Regions from separate parts of the Neorhizobium sp. R1-B genome, predicted to be linked through region 3. Evidence: riboswitches for the same ligand, from Rfam matches in the RefSeq annotation. Region 3 holds a riboswitch; each other region holds the start of a gene.
The links. A riboswitch is a leader RNA that binds a small molecule or an ion and turns the genes downstream of it on or off. The one in region 3 is predicted to bind cobalamin.
Positions count from the first base shown of each region.

Region 1: another riboswitch for cobalamin. It lies ahead of EDE05_RS00165 (aromatic ring-hydroxylating dioxygenase subunit alpha); the one in region 3 lies ahead of EDE05_RS07615 (ABC transporter substrate-binding protein).
Region 2: another riboswitch for cobalamin. It lies ahead of bluB (5,6-dimethylbenzimidazole synthase); the one in region 3 lies ahead of EDE05_RS07615 (ABC transporter substrate-binding protein).

Region 1 is NZ_SOEM01000001.1:40,524-45,537, forward strand. Features, by position in the region: gene EDE05_RS00155 (BA14K family protein) at 1-52, opposite strand, end outside; gene EDE05_RS00160 (BA14K family protein) at 248-670, opposite strand; gene EDE05_RS00165 (aromatic ring-hydroxylating dioxygenase subunit alpha) at 788-2,032, opposite strand; cobalamin riboswitch at 2,129-2,344, opposite strand; gene EDE05_RS00170 (DUF6656 family protein) at 2,513-3,109, shown strand; gene EDE05_RS00175 (L-threonylcarbamoyladenylate synthase) at 3,144-4,121, shown strand; gene EDE05_RS00180 (FAD-binding oxidoreductase) at 4,137-5,014, shown strand, end outside.
Region 2 is NZ_SOEM01000034.1:5,540-10,553, reverse strand. Features, by position in the region: gene EDE05_RS25265 (NADP-dependent malic enzyme) at 1-1,777, shown strand, start outside; gene EDE05_RS25260 (hypothetical protein) at 1,897-2,565, shown strand; gene bluB (5,6-dimethylbenzimidazole synthase) at 2,566-3,252, opposite strand; cobalamin riboswitch at 3,327-3,512, opposite strand; gene EDE05_RS25250 (TolB family protein) at 3,539-4,369, opposite strand; gene EDE05_RS25245 (NAD+ synthase) at 4,380-5,014, opposite strand, start outside.
Region 3 is NZ_SOEM01000004.1:112,437-117,450, reverse strand. Features, by position in the region: gene EDE05_RS07620 (iron ABC transporter permease) at 1-427, opposite strand, end outside; gene EDE05_RS07615 (ABC transporter substrate-binding protein) at 424-1,455, opposite strand; cobalamin riboswitch at 1,642-1,879, opposite strand; gene EDE05_RS07610 (LysR family transcriptional regulator) at 2,337-3,233, shown strand; gene EDE05_RS07605 (nitroreductase family protein) at 3,527-4,627, opposite strand; gene EDE05_RS27035 (hypothetical protein) at 4,624-5,014, opposite strand, start outside.

The DNA of each region.
Region 1 (5,014 bases), on a different contig from region 3:
CTATGAGTACCACGGCGGAGATTCCCGCAAGCGCCATCTTCTTGAACGTCATATTGAGCCCCATTCCTTAGTCGGTGCATCGAATTCTTAGCCGCAGCCGATGATTTCCATATCGGACAGACCGGATATTCGACACTCCTTTAGGAAATTGATCCTGAATAGGCGATTAACGTTTCAGGCATGAAAAACCTGGTCTCGGGCGTCATGCCCGAGACCAGGTCGCGACCGATAACTTGATGCTACCGGGTCAGTAAGGTGAGCGGCAGATCCGACGCACACCGGCACTGGCAACGTAAGTGTTGTCCGATGCACGGTAGGTGCGATAACGGCTTTCGCACCAGGCATAATGACGGCTGTTATAACCGCCCCGATCGGCCGTTATAGCACCACCGATGATCGCGCCCGCGCCAAAGGCGGCAAGCGGGAACCAGAAGCCGTTGTAGTAACGATATCCGGGCCGGCGTTCACGATAGCCGCGATGTCCCCTGTACCAGCCGTAACGATCACGGCGCCAGTCGCGGCGGTCGCGATACTGGACATCCGTGACGGCGGAATGCGCCGAAAAGGCGGGTGCCGAAGGCATCTGGAGTGCCTGGGCAGGGGCAAAGCTGGTCAACGTGGAAGCAAGGGCAACGGCCAATGCAGTCAAGCGAAGACGGTACCTCATCATGGTGTTTCCTCTGTCGTTGGTGAGCAAAGCAACGCCAGATCGAGGACTTTGTTCCTAGGATCCCCGGCAAGGATGCGATGCGGCCGATCACGAACAGGAGATCGGCCGCTCGTTGAGCTAGGCGACGATCGAAAGTTTTGCCTGATCCCCCTGCAGACGGTTGACCATGAAGTTCGAATACCATTCGACGAACTGCATGACGCCGCCCTCGTGCTCGGCCGAATACGGTCCCGGCTCGTAGGCCGGAGAGCGAATGCCAAAGGCGTTTTCCTCGACGATCTGGCGGTCCTGGTCGTTGGTCATGTTCCAGACATGCGTCAGCTCTTCGAGATTGTAATCGACGCCCTCGACCGCGTCCTTATGGACCAGCCATTTGGTGGTAACAGCGGTCTCCTCCGGCCCGAGCGGCGTGACGCGGAAGGAAATCGCGTGGTCGCCCAGCATATGATTCCAGGTGGTCGGGTAATGGAAGAGCAGCATGGTGCCGATGCCGTCGATTTTCACGTCGTCGGAAAGCCTCCGCTGCACGGCATTCCTGCCGGACATGGTGTAGCTCTCCGCTCCCTCGATCAGCGGCATGCGGGCGACACGGAACTGCCCGTCGGGTGAGATCCGGAACTCGCTCGGCAGATTGGCCGCCTCGCACCGCTGCCAGTGCTCGATGATAACAGGATCATCGATCGCGCCGGCAACGCCCGTGACCGTCGGCGCCTCCGGAAAGGTGCGGCAGAGCTCCGGATGATTTCCGGCACAATGATAACATTCCCGGTTGTTTTCCCAGACGAGCTTCCAATTGCCCTTCTCGATAATCGTCGACTGATGCGCAACCTTAGCTTCCGACAGGCGGTGCGGCGCCATATAGGGCTCGATCGCGGCGCGGACCGGTGCGAAATCCGGCGCTTCCTGAGCCAGGCAGATAAAGATGTAGCCGGCGACGCTTTCGCAATGCACCTTCTTCATTCCGAACTGGCTTTTGTCGAATTCCTTGCCCATATGGCGCCCGATCAACAACGAGCCGTCGAGTTCGTAAGTCCATTGATGATAGGGACAGACCAGCCGTACCGCCGAACCGCTTTCCTTGGTACAGACGCGGCTGCCGCGATGGCGGCAGGTATTGTGAAGGGCGCGAATCTGGCCATCGCGGCCGCGCACCACGACAACCGGATAATCGCCGATCTGAAGGGTGAAATAGCTGCCGTTCTTCGGCAGCTCGCAATCATGGCCAACAAATAGCCAGTCGCGATACCAGATCATCTCGAGATCGAGCTTGTAATAGTTGGGATCAGTATAAAACGCCTGTTCGAGACTGAAGCCTTCGCGGCGGTTCTTGAGCTGTCGCAGCGCCTGGTTGCGAATGTCCATCTTGCCTTCCTTGTCTTGCGGGCATGCGGAAGGACATGGAAAAACGGGCCGGCTCAGGCCTGCCAGTTTCCTGCCCCGAACGCCCGCCGCGATCGGTAACGTTTTTTTCCCCAAGGCTGGTTTCCGGGCTCAGGAGTTGCCCCTTTCGGGGCTGGTCCGGCGCCTTCCCGGGCGGCCCTTGCGGCTCTTTCCCAGTGGCTCTAGCCAAACCTTTAAACTCCACCACCGTTGCGGGGGCAGCGCCGGGCTTTGACCGGCTTCCCAATTCTCCGCCCTCCCTAGCCAGGCGGCACCTTGAGCTTGATGCGGATATAAGCATCCGCCCCGGCTGTCGCATAGGCGACATTGCGACATCGACAACCGCATTGACGACGACGCCAAAAGCCCTTCCAGCCTCGCATAAGGGAAACCTGTCATTAACGGCTAAATTCTAAAATACCGGCATCAACCGGAGCGGAGCCAGTGCAGGCCAAAGAAAAAATCCGCTATTTCGAAGCTCCCCCGCCAAGCCCTCCCGTGCCGGCGGCAACGAAATCCGCTGCTCATTCTGAATTTCTGAGAACCGGACGGATCGTCCGCCACAAACCCATCTGGCTGCCGCAGGAACGCCGCTATATCAGCCATGAGGAAGTCGCCGAGCGAACCGGCAAGCGGCTTGAAGCCGCCGGCGAAAAAAGCCACGAGCGCATCAACGCCTTTCACCGTTCCATTCAGTTTCCAAAGATCGTTTTCCATCGAACGCTCGAAGGAAGCCCGCATCTCGGTTATTGCCACGTGACGGCCGCGCGGACCCTTCTGGCACGCCGCGTGCCTGTCAGCTGGTCTTTCTATATCGCGAACTTCTTTTCCGAAATCGGGGAAGAGGAGAGATTCTTCGAGCGCATCCACACCTCCTATTCGCGCATGTATTTCGCCGTCGCGATCGAAGGTGAGCCAGGCCAACCATTTCAGGTCAGCCGGACGATCCGCAAGAATGGGCTGCTTTTCCAGACCAGCGACCCGATGGAGGCCATCAAGAACGTGCTTCTGCTCGGCGCGTCGAACGATGCGCTTCGCGAGATCATCAAAAAGCTTTGAAGCAGGTCGCTGTCCGCGCTATTGACGAGCGGACATGACGGCAGAGATCATCGACATCACCGCGGACCACGAGAACGCCATAGCGCGCGCCTGCGCGGTGCTGGCGGACGGCTTTCCCGTAGCGATCCCGACAGAGACGGTCTATGGGCTCGCAGCGGATGCCACCAATCCCGCCGCCATCGCGCGCATCTATGAAACCAAGGGCCGGCCTCGCTTCAACCCGCTTATCTGCCATATGGCCGATGTCGCCATGGCGGAGCGCTACGCCGTTTTCGATCCCATCTCGCGAAAGCTCGCAGCTGCATTCTGGCCGGGGCCGCTGACCTTGATCCTGCCACTGAAGCCGCAGAGCGGCATTCATTCGCTGGCGACGGCGGGGCTCGACACAGTGGGCATCCGCCTTCCTAAAGGCTTTGCTGCCGACCTCATCAGCGCCTTTGGAAAACCGCTTGCAGCCCCCAGCGCCAATACATCCGGGAAGGTCAGCCCGACCAGCGCGAAGCACGTGGCCGAAGATCTGGGCGACAAGTTGCAGCTGATCATCGACGGCGGGGCAGCTCCCGTCGGGGTGGAGTCGACCATCGTGCGGGTCGAGGACGGCATGATCCGCCTCTTGAGGCCCGGCGGAGTTGCAGCCGAAGAGATCGAGAAGGCAACCGGCCTTGCCGTGATGCGGCCGGATGGCCCGTCAGCGATCATCGAGGCGCCTGGCATGCTCGCCTCCCACTACGCTCCGGGAGCCGCAGTGCGGCTGAATGCCGAGCATGTGGAAAGCGGAGAAGCCTTGATCCGGCTGGGTTCCGCCCCGATAAAAGGCATCGAGCTTGCAAAGGAAGTCTTTGATCTTAGCCCCTCCGGCGATCTTGCGCAGGCGGCGGCAAATCTGTTCGACTATCTGAAGCGCGCCGACGCAACCGGTGCGATACGCATTGCTGTCACCCCGATACCCGATCACGGGCTTGGCGAAGCGATCAACGACCGGCTGGCCCGCGCAGCGGCACCGCGGGACTAGGAGGAGGAGACGCCGATGGATATTTCCGGGCCAAAGCCAGAGCTTCTCGACCGGTTCGCGGCCATCGTCGGCGACAACCACGTCCTGCGGGACCAGAAGGACCTCGCTCCGCATCTCGTGGAAGGCCGGGGGCTCTATGTCGGTTCGTCGCCGATGCTGTTGAAGCCGGGGACGACGCAGGAGGTTTCGGCAATCCTCAAGCTTGCGAGCGAGACGGGCACGCCGGTCGTGCCGCAGACCGGCAATACAGGGCTTGTCGGTGGCCAGACGCCGCGCAGCGGCGGCAGCGATCTGATCGTCTCGCTGGAGCGCATGAACCGCATCCGGGACGTCGATCCGGTTGCCAACGTCCTCGTCGCGGATGGCGGTGCGATCCTCGCCGACGTTCAAAGGGCCGCCGAAGCCGTGGGCCGCTTGTTCCCGCTGTCTCTCGGTTCGGAAGGATCCTGCCGCATCGGCGGCAATCTCTCCACCAATGCCGGCGGCACCGCGGTGCTTGCCTATGGCAATATGCGCCAGCTCTGCCTCGGCCTCGAAGTCGTGCTGCCGACCGGCGAAATATGGGACGGCCTCAGGCGTCTCAAGAAAGACAATACCGGCTATGACCTGCGCGATCTCTTCATCGGTGCTGAAGGCACGCTCGGCATCATCACCGGGGCCGTGTTGAAGCTTTTCCCTCAGCCGGTCGGGCATCAGGTCGCGCTTGCAGGCATCAATTCGCCGCAGGATGCGCTGAAGCTCTTCGAACGGGCCTCCAACCTCTGCGGCACGGCATTGACCGGTTTCGAGCTGATGCCCCGCATCGGCGTCGAGTTCACCACCCGCCATATCGAAGGCGTTCGCGATCCGCTCTCCGAACCGCATCCGTGGTATGCGCTGATCGACATCTCCAC
Region 2 (5,014 bases), on a different contig from region 3:
AGCCGCGATCCTGAACGGGCTGGAACTCGCCGGCAAGAATATCGGCGACGTGAAGATCGTCACGTCCGGCGCCGGTGCGGCGGCGCTTGCCTGTCTGCATCTTCTCGTTTCGCTCGGAGCGAAGAAGGAAAATATCTGGGTTCATGACATCGAAGGCCTGGTCTACGACGGCCGCAACACGCTCATGGACGAGTGGAAGGAAATCTACGCCCAGAAATCCGATAAGCGTGTTTTGGCCGACAGCATCCACGATGCCGACGTCTTCCTCGGATTGTCTGCAGCCGGAGTGCTCAAACCAGAACTGCTTGCGCGCATGGCGCCGAAGCCGCTCATCATGGCGCTCGCCAACCCGACACCGGAAATCATGCCGGAACTCGCCCGCTCCGCCCGTCCGGATGCCATGATCTGCACCGGTCGTTCGGATTTTCCGAATCAGGTGAACAACGTCCTTTGCTTCCCCTATATCTTCCGCGGCGCGCTGGATTGCGGCGCCCGGACGATCAATGAGGAAATGAAGATGGCGGCGGTCAAGGCGATCGCGGCACTTGCCCGCGAGGAGGTTTCCGACGTTGCCGCTCGCGCCTATTCCGGCGAAACGCCCGTCTTCGGCGCCGACTACCTCATCCCCTCACCCTTCGATCCCCGGCTTATCCTGCGCATCGCACCGGCCGTCGCAAAAGCCGCAGCGGAAACCGGCGTAGCCTCCCGCCCGATCCAGGACTTCGACGCCTATCTCGATCAGCTCAACCGCTTCGTCTGGCGCTCTGGCTTTGTCATGAAGCCGATTTTCGCCGCCGCCAAGACCGCCGAGAAAAAGCGCGTAATCTTTGCGGAGGGCGAAGATGAACGCGTGCTTCGCGCCGCGCAGGTATTGTTGGAGGAAAAGACCGCCACGCCCATCCTCATCGGCCGCCCGTCGGTCATCGAGGCGCGCCTTCAGCGCTTTGGCATTCGTATTCGGCCTGAGGTCGATTTCGCAGTCGTCAATCCGGAAGACGATCCTCGATACCGCGAATATGTCGATGATTATTTCGCTCTGGTAGGGCGCAGGGGCATCAACCCGGAGACTGCGCGCACCATCGTGCGCACCAACAACACAGTAATCGGGGCGCTTGCCGTCAAGCGCGGCGAGGCTGACGCGCTGATTTGCGGCGTGGAAGGCGGTTATGATCGGCATCTGCGCGACGTCGAGCAGATTATCGGAAAAAGGGAGGGCGTCTGCGCCTTCTCGGGCCTGAGCCTCTTGATCTCTCAACGGGGCGCGATTTTCTTCACGGATACATTCGTGAACTACAATCCTTCCGCACAGGAAATCGCCGAAATCACCATTCTCGCCTCCCAGGAAGTCCAGCGGTTCGGCATCGTCCCCAAAGCGGCGCTGATCTGCCATTCGAATTTCGGTTCTCGGGATTCCGAAAGCGCACAAAAGATGCGCGCCGCCCTCAGCCTTGTACGCAAACGGACTCCTCAACTGGAAGTCGACGGTGAGATGCAGGGCGGCTCCGCGCTTTCGGAAGACCTGCGCAAGCGCGCCATGCCAGACAGCTCGCTGACCGGAGAGGCCAATCTTCTGATCTTCCCGAACCTGGACGCGGCCAATATCTCGTTGGGGATCGTTCGAAATCTCACCGATGCACTTCATGTCGGACCGATTTTGTTGGGTACGGCGCTGCCTGCACATATCCTCTCGCCCTCGGTAACGTCGCGCGGCGTGGTAAACATGGCAGCGCTGGCTGTTGTGGAGGCCTCACAACCGGATTTCGCTCTGCAGTCCTAGGCCTGTGAACCGCATAATCCGTACTGGCTCCGCAGATTGCGAGAGCGTGCTTATGATATTGTCAACTGGCCTGCCTCATGATGCGGTTACCGATTCTAGAGATCGCCGGACATCGACTGATGCGCATTCGCAACCTGCTGATCGCCCCAATTCTGCTTGCACCCGACATGGCTTCCGCGCGGGATATAGGCACCTGCGCGGCGCTTTACCGGCAACTCAACAATGCTCCGCAAATCATCGGCAACACCGCCGAGATGCGGCGCTATTCGCAACATCTCAGCGAGATCAACGGCGACATTCGTCGGCATCGAATCGAGATGCGCCGCAGCGGCTGCGGCGGCAGCATCGTCGTCTTCGGTGGCAGCGCTAATGGCGGCGCCTGCGACGAGATGCGCGATGCGCTTGGCGCGATGGAGCGTGAGCGCGACGCGTTGACGGCGGATCGGGAGAATGCACGCCAGCTCTGGCGCTCGTCGGATGAACGCAATGCCATTCTTGCGTCGATCCGATCGAACGGCTGCCTCCCTTCCGATGTCGAAGAGGAGCGGAAAGAGCGGCTGAAGGTTCAGGGGATCGAATTGCCGAAACCGGAGCCCTATTCAGGAGTGACCGACCTGCGGACAAAAGATCCGAAGGAAACGAAAGCGGCAAACCTGCCGCCGCCTCCGCCGTTGGAGCGCACCTACGATCCGAACAAGAAGGTTCGCATAGTGGGCCCCCAGTTTCTGCCGGATACAAGCATTGATCTTGCCAATCCGAAGTCTACCGGCCCACAACCCCAGCAGTGATCAAGCTCGGCCCCATTTGTCGTTGAATACCAGGTCCTCGAGCAAGAGCCGCTGGCGCCAGCCCTTTACCGCCAGCTCCGGTTCTCGATAAAGGCGGTCGACGTAGCCGACGCAAAGCCAGGCAACGATTTGAATTCCCTCGGGGATACCAAGCAGTGTCCGCAGGTCCGCCTCGTGGAAAATGCTGACCCAGCCCACTCCGACACCTTCGGCCCGTGCCGCCAGCCAAAGGTTTTGCACCGCGCAGACGGACGAGAATACGTCCATGCGCGGATCATGAGTGCGACCGATGACAACGGGGCCTGCCCGCTCGGGATCGCAGGTGACGCAAATGCTGAGCGGCGCCTTGCGGATGCCCTCCAGCTTCAGGTTTTGGTAGACCTCGCGTCGTTCTTGCGGAAACATCTCCGCCGCTTCCTCATTGGCCCGCGAGAAGGCCTGCCAGGCGGCTTCACGGACCTTCGGGTCACGCACCAGGATAAAATTCCACGGCTGCATGAAACCGACCGACGGCGCAGCATGCGCCGCCCCAAGCAGCCGCCCAACGAGATCGTCCGGAAGCGGCTCGGGTAAAAACTGATCGCGCACGTCACGGCGCGTCTCTATGGCCCGGTAGACCGCAGCACGGTCACGTTCCGGGAATTCTTCTGCAGGCATCAAGGCATCGGCAAAAAGATCAGGTCGCATCGTTAATCCCCAACAATGCTGACACCCCGCGTAATAAAGCAGGGCACCAAAAAAACCTTGCCGCCGTCCACGCGGGTCGGTCTATCTCGACAGGCCGGTCTTCTGACTTGGCTTCATCCGCTCGCCGCAGCCTTCCCGGAAATCCCAGTGGCATCTACTTTGCGGCAAGCGTCCGCCTCACAGCGTTGGGCACGTTCCGGTCTCGCACCGGATTCCCGATTCTCCTGCCAGCGGCAGGCACCTGACGTCGCGGTTATGCATGAGCGGCCTCACGCATTCAAGCCCCTCATGCGACAGGGAAGTAGCGCACATAGGCGAACTCGTTTCCATCCGGCGACCAGTTGGGCGAATTCATTGTGCCTTGCCCGCCAAACAACTCGAACAAGGTCTCCACATGACCGCCATCCATGTCCATCAGCCGCACGCGGACGTTTTGGTCGCGCGGATGATCGAATACCGTCGCGTCGTAGGAGATGAAAACGATCTTGTCTCCTTTTGGTGACGGATGAGGAAACCAGTCGCCGTAATTGCTGTCGGTGATACGTTCCGCTGCGCCTCCCGACGCAGGTACGCGCCAGATCTGCATGATGCCGGTACGGCTGGAGTTGAAATAGATCCATTCGCCGTCGGGAGAATAGTCGGGCCCGTCGTTCCGCCCCTCTCCGAAAGTCAATCGTGTCTCTTCGCCGCCTTCCCTATCGATCGTATAGATATCGAAGAGATCGTCGCGGATACCGCAATAGGCGAATTTTCCACCATCCGGTGACCAGCCATGCCAGTAGGAGGGCAGTTTCTCCGTCACCAGCCGGGGATCACCACCCTCCGCCGGTAGCACATAGATTGCCGACTTGCCGAATTCTACCTTGTCGGAAATGGCGATCAGCGAGCCGTCCGGCGAAATGCCATGATCGTTGTTGCACTCACGCGCAAAGCCGGTATCGACTGGAACGGGAGCGCTGTCACCCAGCGGTGACAGCCGGTAGATCAGCCCGTCGCTGTTGAGCATCAGATAGTCACCACGCGGCGACCAGTTCGGCGCTTCGAACAGAGCTTCAGTCTGCCAGACAACCCGGTATTGCCGGGTGCGAATATTGTAGATCTCGACAGAACTCCGCAGCGCCATGCCCTCACCGGTCCCGGAATCGGTTGGTGATCGGATAGCGCCGATCTCGACCGAAGTTCTTTTTGGTGATCTTTACACCGGGTGCGGATTGCCTCCGCTTGTATTCGGCAAGATAAAGCAGGTGCTCAATTCGGTGGACGGTCGCCAGATCGTGACCCCGGGCTACAATCTCTTCCGTTCCCATTTCCAGCTCGACCAGGCATTCGAGGATATCGTCGAGTACCGGATAGGGCGGCAGCGAATCCTGGTCGGTCTGGTTGGGACGCAATTCCGCAGACGGCGCCTTGGCAAGGATGTTCTTCGGGATGACCTCGCCGCCGGATCCCAACGCGCCAGGCGGCAGATGCTCGTTGCGCCATGCGGACAACCCGTAGACCTGCATCTTGTAAAGATCCTTGATCGGATTGAAGCCGCCGTTCATGTCGCCATAAAGCGTCGCATAACCCACCGACATTTCCGATTTGTTGCCGGTCGTCACCACCATGGAACCGAACTTGTTGGAGATCGCCATCAGGATCGTCCCGCGCGCACGGCTCTGCAGATTCTCCTCCGTGATGCCCTCGTCCGTTCCCTCGAATAATTCCGACAATGCCGATGAAAATCCGTCGACCGGCTCGGCAATCGCCACGATGTCGTAGC
Region 3 (5,014 bases):
CAAGGGCAAAGGCTATGAGGGCTCCGAGAAGTGCACCCATCGGGAGCGTCATCATGCCGCCCCCCAGGCCAAGAATCGCCACGCTGACGGCCCCGGTGGAAGCCCCCGCGGAGATCCCGAGGATATAGGGATCGGCTAGCGGATTGCGCAGCAGCGACTGCAGCACCACCCCGGACAAGGCGAGCGCCGCACCGCAGCAAGCCGCTACGACTGCCCGACTGAGCCGATAGCTCCAGACGATGCCTTCGTCGATCGGCTCGAGCGCATAGCCCGCACTCCACAGCCGGTTGGCCACCGTCTTGGCAACCACCCCGAACGGGATCGAAGTCTCGCCGATCGCTGCGCCAAGCCACAAGACTGCGACGAGGACCACAAGCGCCAGCGGAATAGCGCCCGTACGGCCAATGGAAGAGACTGCAGGTCTCATTTGACCAGACCGGCGCCTGCAATGGCATCGGCCAGCGCCTCAATGCCCTCGATGGTGCGGATCGTCGGATTCATGGCTTGCGCATCCATGTCGAAGACATGGCCGCTCCTAACTGCCGGCATCAGGCTGGCGACAGGATCGGTGTCCAGGAATTTACGTTTCGCCTCGATGCTGTCCAGCGGGTAACGGCGGCGATTCATTGCGCCGGCCACAATCATCGTCGGATTGGCCCTGGCGATTGTCTCCCAGCCCACCGTCGGCCATTCCTCGTCGGTTTTGATGATGTTTTCGATCCCGAGAGCCGACATGATGTAGCCGGGCGCCCCGTTTTTACCCGCCACGTATGGGTCAGCGTCTTGCTGGGCGCTGGAAAACCAAAAGACGGCCGAAAGCCTGCCCTCGACAGAAGCGACCTTGGCGCGCGCCGCTGCCTCACGCCGCTTGAGATCGGCCACTACTTCCTCGCCCTTTTCCTGCACGTCGTAGATCTTCGCGAGATCACGAACCTCCTGATAGACGAGGTCCATGGTAAAAACCTGATGGCGGACGCCGTCGCCGGCGGCGGAATTTTCCTTGCCCATGCAGTCGGACGGCGACGTGTAGACCGCGATGCCCAGTTCCTCGAACTGTTCGGGCTTTGCAACGACACCCTCGGGACCGACCTGCCACTGGAACTGCACGGTGACGATGTCCGGCTTCTTTCCAAGCACGCTTTCAAAGCTCGGATCGTTGTCGGCGAGGCGTTCGATCTTGGCGTTGACCTCTTCGTAGCCTTTCAGGACAGGCCCGACCCACAGCGCAGTGCCGATCACCTTGTCCGCAAGACCGAGAAGGTAGAGAATCTCGGTGCTGCTCTGGCCGATCGAGACGGTGCGTGACGGCGCGTTCTTGAAGGTTATCTGCCGCCCGCAATTCTCAAGCGTGAGAGGATAGACGGTTTCTGCCGCCAGGGCGTTGTGAAACAGTCCTGAAACAATCAAGGACAAAGCGCACAGGCCAACGTGCGGCCACCGCTTGGAAGTGATCATCGTTATATTTCCCGAAGTGTGATGTGAATGCGGGTCCTGAACGGGCCGCGCTAGATATCAGGATGCTTTCAAAGCACCCGGTCGCCCCGTCGACGATGGAGATCTGGGAAATATGATACGCAAAAGCGCGATGAAGCGCGGGTGTCGGCCATGTCTTTCTCCTCTTCGGGCATCCCCGCCCGTGATGATGGATCGATGTTCGACGGCAGGTCTCCTGGCTTGCGAATATCTGTCGCCCACCTGCCTTCCCGCGCCCAAAACCAGCGCAGTGGCATGGCGCCTTTCGGCACCACGAGGATGGACGGCAATCCGCTCACAGTTGCGGGGGCAGCCACGGTCTTGGATCCCCTTCGGGTCGTCCGCACCGTATTCCCTTTTCGTCCCGTTGCTTTTGACTCCGGGAACCGTCATCGCCAGATAAAGGCCCGTCCGTCTCGCCGTCAAGCTGGAAAAGACGGCAGCCAAGGTGCGGAGACCGAAGAGCAAGCGTATGAGATTTCCGCGCCCGTTCGGACCGGGGACTTTGGTCGAGATCGGCTCGGCGAGATACCGGTGATAGGTGAGGAGAAGCATACCGAGCCCCGTGTCGTATAATCACTCTCAAAAATCACACGGATCTGCATATGTAATGTTATTACATTCGTCAAATGAAAAGTTGCGCAAGAATGCTTCGTTACGGGCACCGGCCTTCTCTTTTCAGCCGCCGATGTCGTCCTTGCCGCTAATCGAGACGGAGGGGTGCGGCCGGGCGTCGTCGAGACGGAAGGATGCTGTCTCGCTGAAGACGGCAGCAGAGGCAACGCCTATGGATTGGTATCCATACTTCGCTTAATTTATCGATCCAGACCATAAGTCGTCTATGAAAACCGGACGGGGAAACGATGGCCAGGGAAGATTTCAACGACCTTTTATGGTTCCTGGCCGTGGCAGAGGAGCGGAGTTTCACCAGGGCTGCGGCCAAACTCGGTATTACTCAGTCCACGCTTAGCCACACGATCAAGCGCCTGGAGACACGCATGGGCCTGCGGCTTCTGTCCCGCACCACCCGTAACGTGGCGCTGACCGAAGCCGGTGAGCGTCTGTTTCAATCGCTGGCGCCTCGGGTCTCCGCCATAAGGGATGATCTTGCGGCACTCATGGCCCTGCGCGACAAACCGTCCGGCACTATTAGGATTACCTTGTCTGATCACGCGCTGGAAAGCATCGTCTGGCCCAGACTGCAGCCGATCCTTTCTGAATACCCCGATATCAAGCTTGAGCTGAGCCGGGATAACGGCTTGCGCAATATTGTGGAAGACGGTTTCGACGCAGGGATAAGGCTCGGCGAGAGCATCGAGAAAGACATGATCGCCATCAGGGTCGGTCCCGACTGGCGAATGCTGGCTGTCGCCTCGCCCCAGTACCTTGCCACGCAACCGCCGCCGCAGCATCCGCAGGACCTCGTACAGCATAACTGCATCAACATGCGCCAGGCCACCGGCGGCGGGCTCTACGTCTGGGAATTCGAGAAGGACGGGCAAGAGCTACGTGTCAGAGTCGACGGCCAGCTCACCTTCAATAGCTCTTACCCCATGATAGATGCTGCCATGAAAAATGGTGGCATCGCCTATCTGCCGGAAGATCTTGTCGCCGAACACATCGCGACTGGACGCCTCGTGCCCATGCTGGAAGAATGGTCGCCTCCATTTTCAGGCTATTTCATCTATTACCCGACCCGGCATCAGAACTCCCCTGCCTTCAAGGTCGTCGTGGATGCCTTGAGATACCACGGGCATTAGGCGGTAGGGACGAATTACGTTTCAGGGATTCCGGGCGGGCGCAATCGGTCCCAACTTGGCCACCCCCTCGGATAAGAGCCTCGCCAACTTCATCGATTCATCAAATTCGCCGCTACCGCGACATGGCTCGAGTGCCAGCTCGTTCCCAGAGAAGGTCTGCTGTAGACCGCGGCGCATCTGAGAAGCTGAGCAAGGGGTTCGAGCATCCGATTCCGCAACTACCGGAAAGGCCCGGGCCGTCGCCAATGACGCTTGTCCGCAGATCCCATGACGGCGAGGTCTCGTGTGTTCGCTTACGCCAGCACCGCCTCCACCGGGCGCCGCGGCGAATAGGGTAGCGTCGGCCCATATCCGAACCGCATGACGATGTCCGGCCGACGTCCAGGCAGGCCGGCGAGCGCGGCCAGCTCGGGTCGCAGTTGCGCGACTTCCACCGGTTGATTGATAAAGGCATGCTTGAGACCGAGCGCCGTCGCCTGCAGGGCGAAGCGCTGGCAGGCACGTCCGGCGCGGACCCAATGCTCCGCATCGTCGCGTTCGGAAACGAACACCGCTACGCCCGCTGACGAATGAAGCTGCCTTGCGTATTTATCGTTCTCGGTATCCGCGCGAAACGCGAGATCGAAGAGGTGCGGACCCAGCCAGCTCGGCAAGGATGGGTTGCCGCTCGTAGGGCCGAACAGCCCATCGCCAGATGCCATCGCCTGGCGCGGGTTGAAGCGCAACCAGGATTTCAGTTCGCGCATGAAGGCGGCGTCCGCCATCTGCGCGGTGTTTCCGGCGAGGACGAGATCCCGCACGCGATCCATCCCGGTCCTCCCGGTGATCAGCACGAGATCGACGCCCGGCATGTCTGCCGCCGCTACCAGAGCCCGGAGGTCTGCCGTGGAAACGCTTTTGCCGTCATAGTCGGCGCGGGTCGACTGGCGCCTCGGAATCGCCGCGAACAGATCGGATCGGCTCGCTGCTCCGTCGCCGAAAACCAGTGTCACGGTGCCTTCATGCGCCGGATCGAAGCTGATTTCTTTGGCAGGACGGCCAGCCGCGGAGGCGGCGAGCGCGAGGTTCTCGGCTGCGCATCCGAGGCTCGCAAACAGATGGTGGTCATCGGCATCGACCACCGGGGTGCGCCGCGTAGGGTCGGCGAGGATGTCAACGCGCCTCTCACCGAGGCGAAACCGCCACGGCTGCGTGTTGTGGCCGTTCGCGGCAAGCGTCGCGTAGCGGACAAGTTCGTGCAGCCGGGGGTTTTCAGAAAGCACGGCCCTGCTCGCCGCAATCGAAACTTCATACGCCTCCATCGAGCCCATCTGACGTAGGCTCCAATAGGTAGCACCTGCGCCCGCGATCGCCACCGCGCCGCCTCCGATGAGCAGACCGCGCCGCGTCATCATCCGAATAACTCCCGCGGCATGCTCTCATCCCGGCGGCCGGGGCCATCGGGCAGGAAGGCGACATGGTCGCGGCGGCAGATCGCCCGAACCGCTGCGCGCGCCGTCATGAGGCCGCACGGCAATCCTCCGCCGGGCTGCACCCATTGACCGACCATCCGGAACCGGTGGAGGCCCGGCAGAGTCTGGCGACGCGGCCGAAAGCCGACGCCTGGCGTAGGCAGAAAACCCTCCATGCTGCCTTTCCAGTTGCCGGTAAAGTGCATGACGCTGGCCGGCGTCGAAACATCCGTCACTTCGATGGCTTCGCGGACACCCGGCAGGCGGCGTTCGAGAATTTCGATCACGGCTGAAGCAATGCGCCGCTTCTCCACCTCGTAGGCGGTCGCA